DNA from 4 places in the Streptomyces sp. NPDC001970 genome. Region 1 is predicted to be linked to each of the others. Evidence: riboswitches for the same ligand, from Rfam matches in the RefSeq annotation. Region 1 holds a riboswitch; each other region holds the start of a gene.
What was found. A riboswitch is a leader RNA that binds a small molecule or an ion and turns the genes downstream of it on or off. The one in region 1 is predicted to bind cyclic di-AMP.
Positions count from the first base shown of each region.

Region 2: it holds a riboswitch for cyclic di-AMP, as region 1 does, so the genes downstream of both, ACWCP0_RS12915 (transglycosylase family protein) here and ACWCP0_RS22445 (M23 family metallopeptidase) in region 1, are expected to answer to the same signal.
Region 3: it holds a riboswitch for cyclic di-AMP, as region 1 does, so the genes downstream of both, ACWCP0_RS01225 (NlpC/P60 family protein) here and ACWCP0_RS22445 (M23 family metallopeptidase) in region 1, are expected to answer to the same signal.
Region 4: it holds a riboswitch for cyclic di-AMP, as region 1 does, so the genes downstream of both, ACWCP0_RS24585 (M23 family metallopeptidase) here and ACWCP0_RS22445 (M23 family metallopeptidase) in region 1, are expected to answer to the same signal.

Region 1 covers NZ_JBSFDW010000018.1:152,945-157,136, reverse strand. The annotation lists gene ACWCP0_RS22455 (STM4011 family radical SAM protein) at 1-174, shown strand, start outside; gene ACWCP0_RS22450 (SGNH/GDSL hydrolase family protein) at 135-926, opposite strand; gene ACWCP0_RS22445 (M23 family metallopeptidase) at 1,104-2,114, opposite strand; cyclic di-AMP (ydaO/yuaA leader) riboswitch at 2,119-2,276, opposite strand; gene ACWCP0_RS22440 (alpha-galactosidase) at 2,608-4,192, opposite strand, start outside.
Region 2 covers NZ_JBSFDW010000008.1:114,134-118,325, reverse strand. The annotation lists gene ACWCP0_RS12925 (cytochrome P450 family protein) at 1-908, shown strand, start outside; gene ACWCP0_RS12920 (LysM peptidoglycan-binding domain-containing protein) at 1,058-1,996, shown strand; cyclic di-AMP (ydaO/yuaA leader) riboswitch at 2,256-2,426, shown strand; gene ACWCP0_RS12915 (transglycosylase family protein) at 2,430-3,092, shown strand; gene eno (phosphopyruvate hydratase) at 3,447-4,192, shown strand, end outside.
Region 3 covers NZ_JBSFDW010000001.1:258,499-262,690, forward strand. The annotation lists gene pcrA (DNA helicase PcrA) at 1-1,448, opposite strand, end outside; cyclic di-AMP (ydaO/yuaA leader) riboswitch at 1,668-1,831, shown strand; gene ACWCP0_RS01225 (NlpC/P60 family protein) at 1,830-3,038, shown strand; gene ACWCP0_RS01230 (hypothetical protein) at 3,201-3,554, opposite strand; gene ACWCP0_RS01235 (NlpC/P60 family protein) at 3,819-4,192, shown strand, end outside.
Region 4 covers NZ_JBSFDW010000021.1:129,617-133,808, reverse strand. The annotation lists gene ACWCP0_RS24595 (HPr family phosphocarrier protein) at 33-314, shown strand; gene ACWCP0_RS24590 (GntR family transcriptional regulator) at 463-1,146, opposite strand; gene ACWCP0_RS24585 (M23 family metallopeptidase) at 1,332-2,105, opposite strand; cyclic di-AMP (ydaO/yuaA leader) riboswitch at 2,119-2,282, opposite strand; gene ACWCP0_RS24580 (M16 family metallopeptidase) at 2,491-3,879, opposite strand; gene ACWCP0_RS24575 (M16 family metallopeptidase) at 3,876-4,192, opposite strand, start outside.

The DNA.
Region 1 (4,192 bases):
CTTCGGCCCCGGCCGTGTCCGCTCGCCGTGTGCGACTGCCACATCGGATACGTCCATCTGGAGTCGCTGCCGCTGTACGACCTGTTCGCGGGCGGGGTCCTGGAGCGGATCCCCGCCGCCGCGAACGGGAGGGTTCACAGCGGAAGCAGATCAGGACGCTTCGGCTCCACGTGATCACCGGAGGACTCGCCCCGCAGCCGCCTGCCGATCCACGGGGCGAGGTACTCGCGCGCCCAGTGGATGTCGTCGCGCCGGACCTCGAGCGTGCCGCGCGGCGGCAGCGGGGGCCATGGCTGGTCCGGGTCGACGGGGACGTGGAAGCCGAGGACCTGGGCGGCGCGGAGCGCCACGCGCGTGTGTCCCTCGGGGGACAGATGCAGCCGGTCGTCGTCCCAGGCGCGCCTGTCCTGGACGGACTTGAGCGACCAGAGGTCGAGGACCGGGCAGTCGTAGCGGTCGGCGATGGCGCGGACGTGCGCGGTGTACGTGGCGATCTTGCCGCGCAGGTGGCGCAGCACGGGCACACCGCGGGTGTCGAAGCCGGTGGTCACCATGACGGTGCCGACGGCCGAGGTGAGGGCGGCGACGGCTCGTTCGAAGCGCTCGGCGACGTCGTCGGGGTCGGTGCCGGGCCGGATGATGTCGTTGCCGCCCGCGCAGAACGTCACCAGGTCGGGGGCGAGTTCCCTTGCGCGCGGGACCTGTTCCGCCACGATCTGGTCGAGAAGGCGGCCGCGCACGGCGAGGTTGGCGTAGCGGAAGGTGTGCTCCGGTGCGCGGTCGTCGAGCAGGACCGCCAGGCGATCCGCCCATCCCACGAACCGACCCTCGGGTCCGGGGTCCCCGACGCCCTCGGTGAAGCTGTCACCGATCGCCGCGTACGACCCGAATGCCCTGTTTTCCCTTGATCTCGAATCGTCTGCCACGTCGAGACATCATTCACGGCGCTAAGTGACCTACGCCACCGTAGGGAGGGGTTGACGGGGCGTGAGATAGACCACCTGGTCAGTTTTCCGCTCAGCGGGAATATGGCGGCACACACACGCCCGCCGCCCTCCGGGTCAGGTCGGAGGGCGGCGGACGCTGCTGACGTTACGTCAGGTTCAGATCGAGACGCCGTACTGGCGGAGGTAGGCGAGCGGGTCCATGTCCGAGCCGTAGTTCGGGGTGGTGCGGATCTCGAAGTGCAGGTGCGGACCGGTGGAGTTGCCGGTGGAGCCGGAGAGGCCGATCTGCTGCCCGCCGGTGACGCTCTCGCCGGACGAGATGGAGAGCTGGGAGAGGTGAGCGTACTGCGAGTACGTGCCGTCGTCGTGCCGGATGACGACCTGGTTGCCGTACGCGCCGGCCCAGCCGGCCGAGACGACGGTGCCGGGGCCGACCGACTTGACGGAGGTGCCGGTGGGGGCCGCGAAGTCGACACCGGTGTGGTAACCGCTGGACCACATGGCGCCGGCGGTGCGGTAGGCGGTGGTCATGCTCGCGTCGACCGGGGCGAAGTAGCCGGAGAAGTTGCTCTGCGCGGCGGGGGCAGGGGCGGCGGCAGCGGCACCGGCGGGGGCCTGGGCGGCACCGGATCCGGACTCGGCGCGCACCTGCGTGCGTTCGGCCTTCGCCGGAGCCTCGGCCCGCGCGTCGGCCTTGGCGGGCGCCTCGGCCTTGGCGGGCGCCTCGGCCTTCGACGCCTTCGCCTTCGTCTTCTCCTTGGCGGGGGCCTCGGCCGGAGCCTTCGCCTGGGCCTTGGCGCCGAGCGTGAGCTTGAGACCCGGGTGGATGAGCGACGGGTTCTCGCCGACGGCTTCGCGGTTGTCCGCGTACAGCTTCTTCCAGCCGCCCCGGACGTCCTGCTCCACGGCGATCTTCGACAGGTAGTCACCGGACACGACCGTGTAGGTCTTGGCCGCCTTCCCCGTCCGGTCCGCCTGGGGGGCGGCGGCCTTCTGGGCGACGGTGGCGACGCGCTCGGGGGTGACGGTGGGCGCGGACGTGTCCGCGGCGTGCGCACCCGCGGCGCCGATCAGGGGGAGTGCGATGGCGGCACCACCCGTGCCCGCGGCGACGAATCCGCGCGAGATGGGGTTGGTCCTCGGACGACGATGCTTGCCCTTGGGCATGGCGAATTCCTCTCCGGCGCCTACGAGGTGAGCTGTCGGGTGCGGGCTGGAGACGCCCGGCCGCGAGGTGTGCGGCTTGACCCCTAGCCGTCCGGAACTCCGGTCGGCGTTCTACCTGGGTCCCCCGCTCCTGCCACGCGTGGGGGTGGGTGCGTATTCCGGTCGGCGGCAGGATTAGGCGGTCCGACCGGATTGCGGCGAACTTAAGGGAGCCGGTCGACGGGAACAAGCCACCTCATTAACCCGGCATTCACCCAGGTAGCGACAACAGGGAATTCCCGGTCACCCTCCGTCGATTACGGATCTGTGATTGCCTTGCGGACAAAGGCAATTGATTGCGGGACACGACAACAGAACGTCACGAATATGATCCCGCTCACGCAACGGAGCCCATCCCCCTTGTAACCGGGGCGTGTTCCACTAAAGGCCTCAATACGGACAGAAGCCCCAATAGGCATGAATCCCACTAGATGTGCCCGTAAGGGCGGAAGGGTCAGATCCGGCCGGACCTGCGCCTCAGCCGGAGCACCACCGCGTCGCGATCACCGCGCAGCCCCGTGTCCATTCCGTGATGCAGCAGCACCGCACCCCGGTGGACGGTCTCCGTGTCCAGACACTCGTACGCCGCCGCCGGGTCGAGCCCGCACAGCCTGAGCGCGGGCGGCCGCTCCCCGTGGCGCTGCGCCTCGAGCCAGGCCAGGACGATGACCTCGTCGCCGCGCACGTACTGCACAGCGCTCAGCCCGCCCTCCGGCGGGCGCAGCCGGTGGAGCTCGCCGTGCTGCACGACCGGCCTGATCTTCTTATAGAGGTCCACCCAGCCGCGGGCCTCGGTCAGCTCGTCCTCACTCCACCGCGCGAGGTCGCCGCCGATGCCCAGCACCCCGGCCATCGCGCTGACGAAACGGAACCGCAGGGAGCTGATCCTGCCGTTGAGCTGCACATTCGGGCTGTCCGTCACCCAGGCGGCCATGACCCGGGCCGGATGCAGCTGCGAGAAGCCGTGCTGGATGGCCAGCCGGTCCAGCGGATCGGTGTTGTCGGAGGTCCAGACCTGATCGGTACGGGAGAGTATCCCCAGGTCGATCCGGCCACCGCCGCCCGAGCAGGACTCGAAGGCGACGGCCGGGTGCGCCGCCCGCAGCCGGTCCAGCAGGGAGTAGAGCGCCTCGACGTGCTCGACCCAGAGCCTCTGGGGGTACGGCTCCCCCGGCCAGCCGGCATCCGTGAAGCAGCGGTTGAAGTCCCACTTCACGTAGTCGATGGGGGCCGAGGCCAGCAGCCCGTCCAGCTGTTCCCAGAGGTGGTCCTGGACGTCCTGGCGGGCGAGGTTCAGCACCAGCTGGTTGCGGAATTCGGTCCGGGCCCGGCCCGGACGGTGCTGGATCCACTCGGGGTGGGCGCGGTGGAGATCGCTGTCGGCGTTGACCATCTCCGGCTCGACCCAGATCCCGAACTGCATGCCCAGCGCGTGCACTTCGTCGGCGAGCGGCTTCAGCCCCTGCGGGAAGCGGTCCGGATTCGGCGTCCAGTCGCCGAGCCCGGCCCGGTCGCTGGTGCGCCGCCCGAACCAGGCGTCGTCCACGACGAAGAGCTCGACCCCGATCCCGGCCGCCCGGCGCGCCAGGGCCCGCTGCTGCTCCTCCGAGATGTCGAAGCCGGTGGCCTCCCAGGAGTTGTAGAGGACCGGCCGGGAAGCCCGCGCGTCCGGAATGACATGGGCGAGCTGCCAGGAATGCCAGGCGCGGCTTGCCGCGCCGAAGCCACCATCCGTCCAAAGTCCGGCAAATACGGGCGAAATATATGATTCGCCCGGCGCGAGGAGCAGCAGCCCGGAGTCGTCGTATCCGGCTCCGCCGTTGATCTGCACCCGGCCGTCGGGCAGGTGCTGGACGGCGATCCGCCATGATCCCGACCAGCCGAGCGCACAGCCGTACACCTCGCCCGTCTCCTCCGTGGCCTCACCGTCGTCGACGGCGACCCAGGGCAGGTGCTGGTGCCCGGTGTGCCCGCGACGCGACCCGAGCACCTTCTCGCCGTACGTGAGCTCCGACCGCACGAGAAGGGACTCGGCCGCC
Region 2 (4,192 bases), on a different contig from region 1:
TCGCGCCGCGCGTACAGGAGCTGACGGACCGGCTCATCGACACGATCGTCGCGAAACAGCACGGCGCGGCTCAGGGAGAGGCCGACCTCATCCACGAGTTCGCGTTCCCGCTGCCCATCTACGCGATCTGCGACATGCTCGGCGTCCCGCCGGAGGACCAGGACGACTTCCGGGACTGGGCGGGGATGATGATCCGGCACGGCGGCGGGCCGCGCGGCGGGGTCGCACGGTCGGTGAAGAAGATGCGCGGCTATCTGGCCGAGCTGATCCACCGGAAGCGGGAAGCGCCGGGCGACGACCTGATCTCCGGGCTCATCAAGGCCTCCGACCACGGCGAGCACCTCACCGAGAACGAGGCCGCCGCCATGGCCTTCATCCTGCTCTTCGCCGGCTTCGAGACGACCGTCAATCTCATCGGGAACGGTGTGTACGCGCTGCTGCGGCATCCGGAGCAGCGGGCGCGGCTCCAGGCGTCCCTCGCCGCCGGCGACTCCACGCTCCTCGAGACCGGCGTCGAGGAGCTCCTGCGCTTCGACGGCCCCGTGGAGCTGGCCACGTGGCGGTTCGCCACCGAGTCGCTGACCCTGGGCGGGCAGGACATCGGCGTCGGCGACCCGGTCCTCGTCGTCCTCGCGGCGGCGGACCGCGACCCGGACCGGTTCCCCGATCCTGACGTCCTCGATCTTGCGCGCCGGGACAACCAGCACCTCGGGTACGGGCACGGCATCCACTACTGTCTCGGTGCGCCGCTCGCCCGCCTGGAGGGGCAGACCGCGCTGGCGACGCTGCTGACCCGTCTGCCCGACTTGCAACTTGCGGTCGATCCGTCCGAATTGCGGTGGCGTGGGGGGCTCATCATGCGCGGATTGCGCACCTTGCCCGTTCGGTTCACTTCTCAAACGAGCTGACGGCCCATCAACTCTGTGACTTTCACGTGATCTCCGCTGCATCGACTTGTGACTGACGTTCGAATGCGGCTACGTTCACCGTCAACTCGGGACTCCTCGGTCCCCTGGGGGCTCACCGGTCCCCTGCAGTCACACGGAAGGTCACGCGCATGCTCTCCGGGAACGGTCGACACCGCCGCCCCCGCCAGGCTCCCGCCCTCGTCGTCGCCGCAGGAGTGACCGGCTCGGCCATCGCCATCCCGCTGCTGGGCGCGGGCTCCGCCACCGCCGCCGACGCCACCACCTGGGACCGCGTCGCGGACTGCGAGAGCGGTGGCATGTGGAGCGCCGATCTCGGCAACGGCTACTACGGCGGACTGCAGCTCTCCCAGGACACGTGGGAGGAGTTCGGCGGTACGGCGTACGCGCCGCGCGCCGACCTCGCCAGCCGTTCGCAGCAGATCGCGGTCGCCGAGAAGGTGCTCGCCGCCCAGGGCCCGTCGGCATGGGCGAGCTGCGCCGTGATCACCGGCCTCGCGATCGACGGCGGCAAGGCCAAGGTCGACCCCGGGCTGACGCCCGGCGCGAACACCAAGGGCGACTCGACCGGCTCGGCGGACGAGGAGGTGGACCCGCCGTCGTTCGGCGACGGGGCCGACGCCTCGACCCCGCCCTCCGGTCCGGCCTCGCCTGCGCCCAACCAGTCCGGGAAGCCCTCGGGCGGGGCGTCCACCGAGCCGTCCGCCACCCCCGAGTCGACGGCGTCCACCCGGGACGTGACCGAGGGCGCGGACGCCGAGGGCGGCTCCGGCAAGCACCGCGGTTCTGCCGCCGAGGAGGATCAGGCGGGCAATTCGGTCAATGATCGCGAATCCGGTCGACATGCCTCACGGGATGACGCATCGGCACGAGACGGCGCTGCTGCGGCAGATGGGTACACCGTCCGCCCCGGCGACAACCTGTGGGCGATCGCGGACGCGAACGAGGTGCCCGGCGGCTGGCCCGCTCTGTACGAAGCGAACCAGGAGACCGTCGGCTCCGACCCGGACCTCATCCTCCCTGGCCAGAGTCTCGATCTGGGCCTGAAGGAGAAGCAGTTGAAGAAGTAGTTAGGGTACTTATGTCCACTTCTGCGCAAGTGAGACATGAGTCTCTTCCGGTCAACTGGCGTGTTACGTCTGCCAAGTCCGGTCAACCCGCCTCCCACCTGCGAAAACGGACATCTGTCCAGGGCAGGTAAGGGCGTTTTCTCCCCGATGTTCGACTTTGAACATCGGGGAGAAGTGCGTTTACGGTCTGAACCGCTCGCCACCGCGGGCCCCGTCGACCGTCACGCCGAATCCTGCCGTCGGTCGAAGGGAACAGTCGTCGCGTCAAGCGCCGTAGGCAGGAGCGGGGGACCCAAGGTAGGTGCCGCGTCCGCCCCATGAGGGACGGTCACGGCTTGGGGTGAAGCCGCGCGCAATGGTCGCGCGTGGCCGGGCAACTCACTTGGCCCGAACCCGACAGCTCACCTCGTAGGCGTCGGTGAGGGGAAACTTCATGCTGCTTTCCGGCAAGGGCACGCACCGCCGCCCGTCCAAGGCGATCCGCCTCGCAACGCTCGCCGGTGTCACCGGTGCCGCGATAGCCGCGCCGCTCGTCGTGACCGGTACGGCGTCCGCCGCCACCGCCTCCGAGTGGGACGCGGTCGCCCAGTGCGAGTCCGGCGGCAACTGGTCCATCAACACGGGCAACGGCTACTACGGCGGTCTGCAGTTCTCGGCCTCCACCTGGGCCGCGTACGGCGGCACGGCGTACGCGGCCTCCGCCGACCAGGCCTCGAGGTCGCAGCAGATCGCGGTCGCCGAGAAGGTCCTCGCCGGCCAGGGCAAGGGCGCGTGGCCGCACTGCGGCGTGGGCCTGTCCAACGCCGCGTACACCGGTGGCGCCGCGGAGGCCGCCCCGAAGCCCGCCGCGCCCAAGGCCGAGACCCCCGCCCCGGCGCCGAAGCGCGCCGAGGCCCCGACCACGCGCTCCGCTCGCGCGGCCGCCCCGGTCAAGAAGGGCGACGGCGAGTACACGGTCAAGGCCGGCGACACGCTCAGCAGGATCGCCGGGACCGAGAACGTCAAGGGCGGCTGGAAGAAGCTGTTCGACCTGAACAAGGACGTCATCGACGACGCGGACGTCATTCACCCCGGCCAGAAGCTCCACCTGAGCTGACGGCCCGGCTCCGGGACCGATCCCGGCTCCGGGGCTCCCCGACCCGGACTCCCGGGACGCCCGTAGTCCCCTAGGGGCTCCCTTACCCCGGTGGACCCGGCGGACCACCGGACGCACGCACCCCCGTCCCCCAGCCACCCCGGCCCGGCGCACCTTCCCCCCGTACGCTCCCCCGCAGCCCTGCGGGCGCGGGAGGTGCCCCCAGGCCGGGGTTTCTGTCTGTTTCCTTCCCTTTTTCGTCCCACGGGGCGGGCACCGACCGGCCGATGCCCCCGGGCCGGATAGGCTCATGTCGCAAGGCCGAAGCGACCCTGCACCGCTTGCGTCACATTCAGCGTCACATCCCAGAAGGAGATGCTCGTGCCGTCCATCGACGTCGTCGTAGCCCGGGAAATCCTGGACTCCCGAGGCAACCCCACGGTCGAGGTCGAGGTCGGCCTCGACGACGGCAGCACCGGCCGTGCTGCTGTGCCCTCCGGCGCCTCCACCGGTGCGTTCGAGGCCATTGAGCTCCGTGACGGAGACCCGAACCGCTACCAGGGCAAGGGCGTGGAGAAGGCCGTCCTCGCCGTCATCGAGCAGATCGGCCCCGAGCTCGTCGGGTACGACGCCACCGAGCAGCGCCTGATCGACCAGGCGATGTTCGACCTGGACGCCACCGACAACAAGGCGTCCCTCGGTGCCAACGCCATCCTCGGCGTCTCGCTGGCCGTCGCCCACGCCGCCTCCGAGGCCTCGGACCTCCCCCTCTTCCGCTACCTGGGCGGCCCGAACGCGCACCTCCTGCCGGTGCCGATGATGAACATCCTGAACGGCGGCTCGCACGCCGACTCCAACGTGGACATCCAGGAGTTCATGATCGCCCCGATCGGCGCGGAGTCCTTCTCCGAGGCGCTGCGCTGGGGCACCGAGGTCTACCACACCCTCAAGAAGGTCCTGAAGGAGCGCGGTCTCTCCACCGGTCTCGGTGACGAGGGCGGCTTCGCCCCGAACCTGAACTCGAACCGCGAGGCCCTCGACCTCATCCTCGAGGCCGTCAAGCAGGCCGGTTACGCGCCCGGCAAGGACATCGCCCTCGCGCTCGACGTCGCCGCCTCCGA
Region 3 (4,192 bases), on a different contig from region 1:
CGCAGATAGGCCAGGACGTCCCGGACCTCCTTGCGCTCGTAGAAGCGCACGCCGCCGACGACCTTGTAGGGCAGGCCGACGCGGATGAAGATCTCCTCGAAGACACGGGACTGGGCGTTCGTCCGGTAGAAGACCGCGACATCGCCGACCTTCGCCTCGCGCGCGTCCGTCAGCCGGTCGATCTCGTCGGCGACGAACTGGGCCTCGTCGTGCTCGGTGTCCGCCACGTAGCCGGTGATCTGTGCTCCGGCCCCCGCGTTCGTCCACAGGTTCTTGGGGCGACGGCTCTCGTTCCGCTCGATGACGGCATTGGCGGCGGAGAGGATCGTCTGCGTCGAGCGGTAGTTCTGCTCCAGCAGGATCGTCGTCGCGTCCGGGTAGTCCTCCTCGAACTGGAGGATGTTACGGATCGTGGCACCACGGAAGGCGTAGATCGACTGGTCGGCGTCGCCCACGACGCACAGCTCGGCCGGGTCCAGGTCCTCGTACCCGGAGCCGACCAGCTCGCGCACCAGTGTGTACTGAGCGTGGTTGGTGTCCTGGTACTCGTCGACGAGGACATGGCGGAACCGGCGCCGGTAGTGCTCTGCGACGTCCGGGAACGCCTGGAGCAGATGGACCGTGGTCATGATGATGTCGTCGAAGTCCAGAGCGTTGGCCTCGCGCAGCCGCGCCTGGTACATCCGGTAGGCCTCGGCGAGCGTCTTCTCGAAGCCTCCCCCAGAGCCTCCGGCCTGGGAGGTACCCCCATCGGCCTGGTCGGCGAAGGTCTCCTCGTCGATCAGCTCGTTCTTCAGGTTCGAGATCTTGGCGCTGAAGGACTTCGGCGGGTAGCGCTTCGGGTCGAGGTCGAGATCGCGGCAGACCAGGGCCATGAGCCGCTTGGAGTCGGCCGCGTCGTAGATCGAGAACGACGAGGTGAAGCCGAGCTTCTTGCTCTCCCGGCGCAGGATGCGCACGCAGGCGCTGTGGAAGGTGGAGACCCACATCGCGTTGGCACGCGGGCCGACGAGGTGCTCGACGCGCTCCTTCATCTCGCCCGCGGCCTTGTTCGTGAACGTGATCGCCAGTATCTGGCCGGGGTGGACATGGCGGGTCGCCAGCAGATGGGCGATCCGGTGGGTCAGCACCCTGGTCTTGCCCGAGCCGGCGCCGGCCACGATGAGCAGCGGGGAGCCGGTGTGCACGACGGCGGCACGCTGCTGCTCGTTCAGGCCGTCGAGCAGCGCGGCCGGGTCCACGGCGGTGCGGGGCGCTCCGTCCCGGTAGTAGGCGTCCCTGGCCGGAGGCACGTCGAACTTCCCCTCGAAGAGGTCGTCCGGGACCTCCTCGTGGGGGCCGTGCTCGTCGGGCTCATAGGGCTCGTCGTGCCCGGGCGGCGGGGGACCCGCCGGGCCCGAGGTGCGCCGGAGGTCGGCCAGGAAGCTGTCGTCAAAGAGGCTGCTCATCGCTCTACGAGTCTAGGCCGCCCCACTGACAGCCCGCGGCCGCCTTGGCGACAACCGTCCCGAATCCGGCCCGGCACGCTCCGTAGCGTATCGACCACGACACGCGAAGGTCACGGAAATGTATCGGACATATCGCGCATCGTCCTTCACAAGGGCACCACAGTTTGGCTAGCGTGCTCGCTCAGGCGGCTCGAACCCCCTTGGTGACCAACGCCAATCGGGCAGCCCACGCCGAATCCGGGCTTTCTTCAAGGAAGTTCGGAACCGGGGACCCATCATGCACAACCGGGGTGAATCGGGCCAGCTCAACTCGGCCCGTAGGACAGCCTTCCGTTTCGTCCGAACCCGACAGCTAACCCGGTAGGCGGTCCACGGAAGGAGATGTCGGCCTTGGCGTCGCATCGCAAGACGCGCACCCGTACAGGTCCCCGTACGAAATCCCCCGCCGTCGGGTTCACGACGGCCGCCCTCGCGGGCGTCACCCTCCTCTCCGCCCAGAGTGCTCAGGCCGACCCGAGACCCAGCATCGAAGAGGTCCAGAAGAAGGTCGACGACCTCTACCGGCAGGCGGGCACCGCGACCCAGGAGTACAACCGGGCCAAGGAGGAGACCGCGCAGCAGCGCCGCGAGGTGGACACGATCCTCGACGACGTCGCCAAGCGCACGGAATCGCTGAACGAGGCCCGACGCACGCTCGGTTCGTACGCGGCCGCGCAGTACCGGACCGGTGCGGTCACGCCGACCGCCGCGCTGCTCTTCGCCGACAGCCCGCAGGCGTACTTCGACCAGACCCATCTGATGGACCGGCTCTCCGACGAGCAGCGCGGCGCCGTCGCCGACTTCGAGGCCCAGCAGGCGGAGGCGGCGAAGCAGCGTGCGAAGGCGACCACGAGCCTGGAGACGCTGACCGCTTCCCAGCAGTCGCTGCGCACCAGCAAGGAGCAGGTCCAGAAGAAGCTCGCCGAGGCGCGGACGCTGCTGTCACAGCTGACGGCCGAGGAGAAGGCACGGCTCGAGGCGCTGGAGCGAGAGCGCGAGGAAGAGGCCCGCCGCCAGGCGGAGGCGAAGGCCAAGGCGGAGGCGGAGGCCAAGGCCGAGGCCGAGGCCGAGGCCGAGCGCCTGGCACAGGAGCGCGCGCAGCAGGAGGCACAGAACCAGGACACGGGAACGAGCACGGGGACGGGGACGGGTACCGGGACCGGGACTGGGACCGGGACCGGGACTGGGACCGGGACCTACGCCGCCAAGGCCGAGAAGGTCCTCACCTTCGCCCGCGCCCAGATCGGCAAGCCGTACGTGTGGGGGGCGACCGGCCCCAGCTCGTACGACTGCTCGGGCCTCACCCAGGCCGCCTGGAAGGCCGCCGGCGTCGACCTGCCCCGCACCACGTGGGACCAGGTCAAGGTCGGCCAGCGCGTGGCCACGAACGATCTCCTCCCGGGTGACCTGGTCTTCTTCTACGACGACATCAGCCACGTCGGCATCTACATAGGCGACGGCATGATGATCCACGCCCCGAAGCCGGGCGCGAACGTCCGTGAGGAGTCGATCTACTACATGCCGATCTACGGGAGCGTCCGCCCCGCGTAGACCCACTCGCACTCACGCCGCAACGCGCCCTGTGAAGAGGGCGCGTTGCGGCGTGAGGTGTTTGCGCGAACGGCTTACGCGGACGCCAGGCTCAGGTCGACAACACCACAACATCGCGATGCCGTGCCGTCCCGGGGGACAACCCCCGGACCCCCGGCCGACTCACGTCCACAACGTGGCGATGAAGATGTTCGCCAGCGTCAGGCCGCCCACCGCGCCGAACAGGCCCTTCCCCACCTTCTCGTCGTCCCGCTTGACGTAGACCAGTGCGAGGATCACCACCAGCACCGCCAGCTTGATGCCGACCTTGAGGTTGTTGACCGCCTGGTCGTCCGCCTGGTTCAGCCCCACCAGCGCCACGCCCGTGACCAGCATGGTCAGGGCGCCGTGCAGCATCGCGGGCGTGAAGCGCGCCGTACCCTCGCCCATCGCCTTCATCCGGGTCAGGAAGCCGCCGAGCAACGACGCAATGCCGATGATGTGCAGGGCGACGAAGACATTGATGAGTATGTCCATGGCACGGGAGCCTAGCCGTACGGTCCGAAAGCGACCCCGGCGGTCCGACTCCCGCCGACTCCTGCCAATAACAGTCATGTCACCACTTCGCCGCGCCCCGGAGGTTTAGCGTCCTCCCCCAGGTGACCGACTCCCCAACGCCGCCGCACGTCCGGGCGGCACGCCGGCCACCACGCCGATGGATCCGGCGGTGGGCCGTTCCCTGTGCGGCCCGCCGCCGGACCGTACGGCGCGAACCGCCGGACTCCGGAAGGACTGGCCCTCGTGGCAGCGCACCGCAAACCCAAGCAGCGCACGATCGGCGGCCCGGCCGCCCGCACCGCCCTCACACTCGCGCTCGCCGGTGCCGCGACCGCCACCGCCTTCGACGGTTCCGGACACGCGGAGCCCCGCCCCACGCCCGAGCAGCTGAAGGCCAAGGCCGACAAGCTGTACCAGGAGGCCGAGGAGGCCACCGAGAAGTACAACGGCGCCAAGGAAGCCGCCGACCGGGCCCGTGAGTCGTTGGACGAGCTGCGGGACGAGGCGGCGAGGCGCACGGAGCGGCTCAACGCCTCGCGGAACGCACTCGGTTCGATCGCCACCGCGCAGTACCGCGCGGGCGGGCTCGACCCGGCGGTACAGCTCGCGCTCTCCGC
Region 4 (4,192 bases), on a different contig from region 1:
AGACAACCGCTGAGGACTTGAAGGGCATCACCATGGCTGAGCGCCGCGTCAATGTCGGCTGGGCCGAGGGCCTCCACGCCCGCCCCGCTTCCATCTTCGTCCGTGCCGCCACGGCCTCCGGCGTCCCGGTGACGATCGCCAAGGCCGACGGCACCCCCGTCAACGCCGCCTCGATGCTCGCGGTGCTCGGCCTCGGCGCGGAGGGCGGCCAGGAGATCGTCCTCGCCTCGGACGCGGACGGCGCGGACGCCGCCCTCGACCGTCTGGCGAAGCTGGTCGCCGAGGGTCTCGAGGAGCTCCCCGAGACGGTCTGACCCCTGCCCCGCCCCGGGTACGGACCTCGCACCCGCACCCCGGCAGGTAATGACAAATAAATGGAAACGGCGGAGCCGCAGCAACCGGGAATTCCGGTCTGCGGCTCTGCCGCTTTCAAATAGCCCCTCTTTGTATACGGCGCTTTTGTTAATTGCGGACGCTCGCCGTGTTTACGGCATGTTGCGAAGCCCTCACCGTCCCGCGCGTCGTGATGCGCAACCTGTGCGCCCCCGCCATCCGCTCGGCGTGCATCGCGGTGAGCGCCCGCGCCCGCTCCGCGTCGCCGCGCGACACCGCGTCCACGATCGCACCGTGCTCGGACCAGGACTCCACCGGCTGAGCAGGCTGCTCGACGGCGTACATCCAGGCGATCTTGTGCCGGAGCTGGGTGAGGAGCGCGATGAGTCCGGGGCTGCCGGAGGCCTGCGCGAGGGTCTCGTGGAACCAGCCGCCGAGCGAGCGCAAATCCTCCCCCTGGCCCCGGCGCGCCCGCTCCTGGCCGAGCCTGACCAGGCCGCGCAGCACTTTGAGGTGGGCTTCCGTGCGCCGCTGCGCGGCCCGCGCGGCGCCCAGCGGCTCCAGCAGCATCCGGATCTCCAGCAGGTCGGCGGCCTCCTGCTCGGTGGGCTCGGCGACGCACGCTCCCGCATGTCTGCGGGTGACGACGAACCCCTCGGACTCCAGGGTCCGCAGCGCTTCGCGCACCGGGACGCGTGAGACGCCGTAGCGGCGTGCCAGCTGCTCCTCGGTGAGCCGGCCGCCGCGCTCGAAGACACCGGAGACGATGTCGTCGCGGATCGCCGTGCATACCGAGCGCGCAGGAATGCGCATACCGAACCTCCGCCTTTAATCCGCGCGAAACCCAGTCGAACGATGTCTGTTCGGTGACTCTATTGCAGCCGGCCGGAATTTCCGATGGCCTGCCGGAATCCGTGGATATCTTTTGGCCTGAATACGCCGAAAGCCCCGGCCGGTCTCCATGACCGGGCCGGGGCCCACGGATGCGGAAGTGGACGTCAGAGGCTCACGCCGTGGCCGCGCAGATACGCGACCGGGTCGATGTCCGAGCCGTAGTCGGGGCTCGTGCGGGCCTCGAAGTGAAGGTGCGGGCCGGACGAGTTGCCGGTGGCCCCGGACAGGCCGATCCGCTGGCCCGGGGTGACGGTCTGGCCGACCGAGACGCCGATGGACGACAGGTGACCGTACTGGGTGTACGTGCCGTCCTTCATCTTGATCACGACGTTGTTGCCGTAGGCACCGCCCCAGCCGGCCTCCACGACCGTGCCCATGCCGACGGCGACGACAGGAGTGCCGGACGGGGCGTGGAAGTCGACGCCGGTGTGGCTGCCGGAGGACCAGACCGAGCCGCCCGCCTGGTAGACCGTGCTGACGTAGGAGCCGGCGACCGGGAGCGTGTAGGACATCAGACGCTTGCGCTCCGCCTCGCGGGCGGCGCGCTCCTTGGCCTCGCGGGCCGCCTTGACGCGGGCCTCGGCCTTGCGCTTCGCCTCGGCCTCGGCCTTCGCGCGGGCGGCGGCCAGGTCGGCCTCGTACTGCTGGGCCGCGGCCTGGGCGTCGATCTGCTCGGCGAGGGTGGTGTCGGCGGCGACGGCCTGGGTGAGGCCGGTGTCCTCGAACGACGGGCTTTCCGTGTCGGCGGCGAGCGCCGGGGAGGCGAGGCTTCCGATGACGCCGGTGGTGGCGAGGGCCGCGGCTCCGGCGATGCCCGCGCGCTTGCGCGTCAGCCGGCTCGGACCACGATGCTTCCCGGTGGCACGGGTGAACGCCATGTAGTGGCTGATCCTTTCCTTCCTTCTCGCCTACCGGGTTAGCTGACGGGTTCGGAGCAGGAAGGTCTCCTACGGGCCCCTCCGCACGAGTGCGAAGGCGTCCGATTCACCCCAGGGGACATGTGGGTCCCCGGCTCCCCAGGCTCGCGCCCGACGGGGACTCGGCGATGGCTGTCCGATGCCGCTGGTGCGGCTGGTGCAACCGGCGGACAGCGCAGAAGACGCTAAGCCGGACATCTTTCAATCACCAAACGGACACGGAGATTTGTTGTGCATGCCACAGGCCAGACAGGCAGCCTCTCCAATAAAACGGACATACGGGAGGGCCCCGTTGACACGATGCCAACGGGGCCCTCCGGGTGCGCCGGAGCCGACCGGCGGTCAATCAGCCCGTGACAACAGTCACTTCACCGATGCCCAGCGCCCTGACCGGCTCCTCGATCTCGGCCGCGTCGCCCACGAGGACGGTGACGAGCCGGTCCACCGGGAAGGCGTTGACGACCGCGGCCGTCGCCTCGACGGTGCCGGTCCCGGCCAGGCGCGTGTACAGCTGCGCCTGGTAGTCGTCCGGCAGATGCTGCTCGACCTGGTCGGCGAGCGTGCCCGCGACCGACGCAGCGGTCTCGTACTTGAGCGGAGCCACACCCACCAGGTTCTGCACGGCGACGTCGCGCTCGGCGTCGGTGAGGCCCTCCGCGGCGAGGGTGCGCAGCACCTTCCAGAGGTCGTCCAGCGCCGGGCCGGTGTGCGGGGTGTCGACGGAGCCGCTGATGGCGAGCGTGGCCGCGCCCGTGCCGTCGGCGGAGGAGCGCAGGACCTGGGCGAAGGCCCGCACGCCGTACGTGTACCCCTTCTCCTCGCGCAGGACGCGGTCGAGACGGGAGGTGAGGGTGCCGCCCAGGCAGTACGTGCCGAGGACCTGGGCCGGCCAGACGCGGTCGTGGCGGTCCGGGCCGATGCGGCCGATGAGCAGCTGCGTCTGCACCGCGCCGGGGCGGTCGACGATGACGACGCGTCCCCTGTCGTCGGCGGTGATCGGCGGCATGGGACGGCTCTCGGCCGCGCCACCGGTCCAGGCGCCGAGGGTGTCGGCGAGCACGGCGTCCACATCGACACCGGTGAGGTCGCCGACGATCACGGCGGTGGCGGACGCGGGCCGGACATGGGCCTCGTAGAAGGCCCGCACGGCCGCGGAGTCGATGCGCTCCACGGTCTCCTCGCTGCCCTGGCGGGGCCGGGACATCCGGGAGGACGCCGGGAAGAGCTGCTTGGACAGCTCCTTGGCGGCGCGGCGGGCCGGGTTGGCGGTCTCGTGCGGGATCTCGTCCAGCCGGTTCCGCACGAGCCGCTCGACCTCGCTGTCGGCGAAGAGCGGCGCGCGCAGGGCCTCGGCGAGCAGGCCGAGCGCCTTGAGGAGGCGGGAGACCGGCACCTCGAGGGAGACGCGGACGCCGGGGTGGTCCGCGTGCGAGTCCAGGGTGGCGCCGCAGCGCTCCAGCTCCGCGGCGAACTCCTCCGCCGTGTGCTTGTCGGTGCCCTCGGAGAGCGCCCTGGCCATGATCGTGGCAACACCGTCGAGGCCCTCGGGCTCGGCGTCCAGCGGGGCGACGAGGAAGATCTCGACGGCCACGACCTGCTGGCCGGGGCGGTGGCAGCGCAGGACGGTCAGCCCGTTGTCGAGCACACCGCGCTCGGGGGCGGGGAAGGCCCACGGCCTGGCCTCGCCCGCCTGCGGCTGCGGGTGGAATTCCATGGTCACGGCAGCGTCGGTCACTGGTCCGCCCCCTCCTCGTCGTCGTTGTCCTCGGTTCCCTCGGCGGCCTGGAGGGGCTCGTACACCAGAACCGCCCGGTTGTCCGGGCGCAGCCGGGCCTGGGCGACGGCCCTGACCTCCTCGGCAGTGATGTCGAGGACCCGCGAGACGGCGCTGAGCGCCAGCTGGGGGTCGCCGAACAGCACGGCGTACCGGCAGAGTTCGTCGGCGCGGCCCGCGACCGTACCGAGCCGGTCCAGCCACTCGCGCTCCAGCTGTGCCTGGGCGCGCTCCATCTCCTCGGGCGTCGGGCCCTCGGCGGCGAACCGCTCCA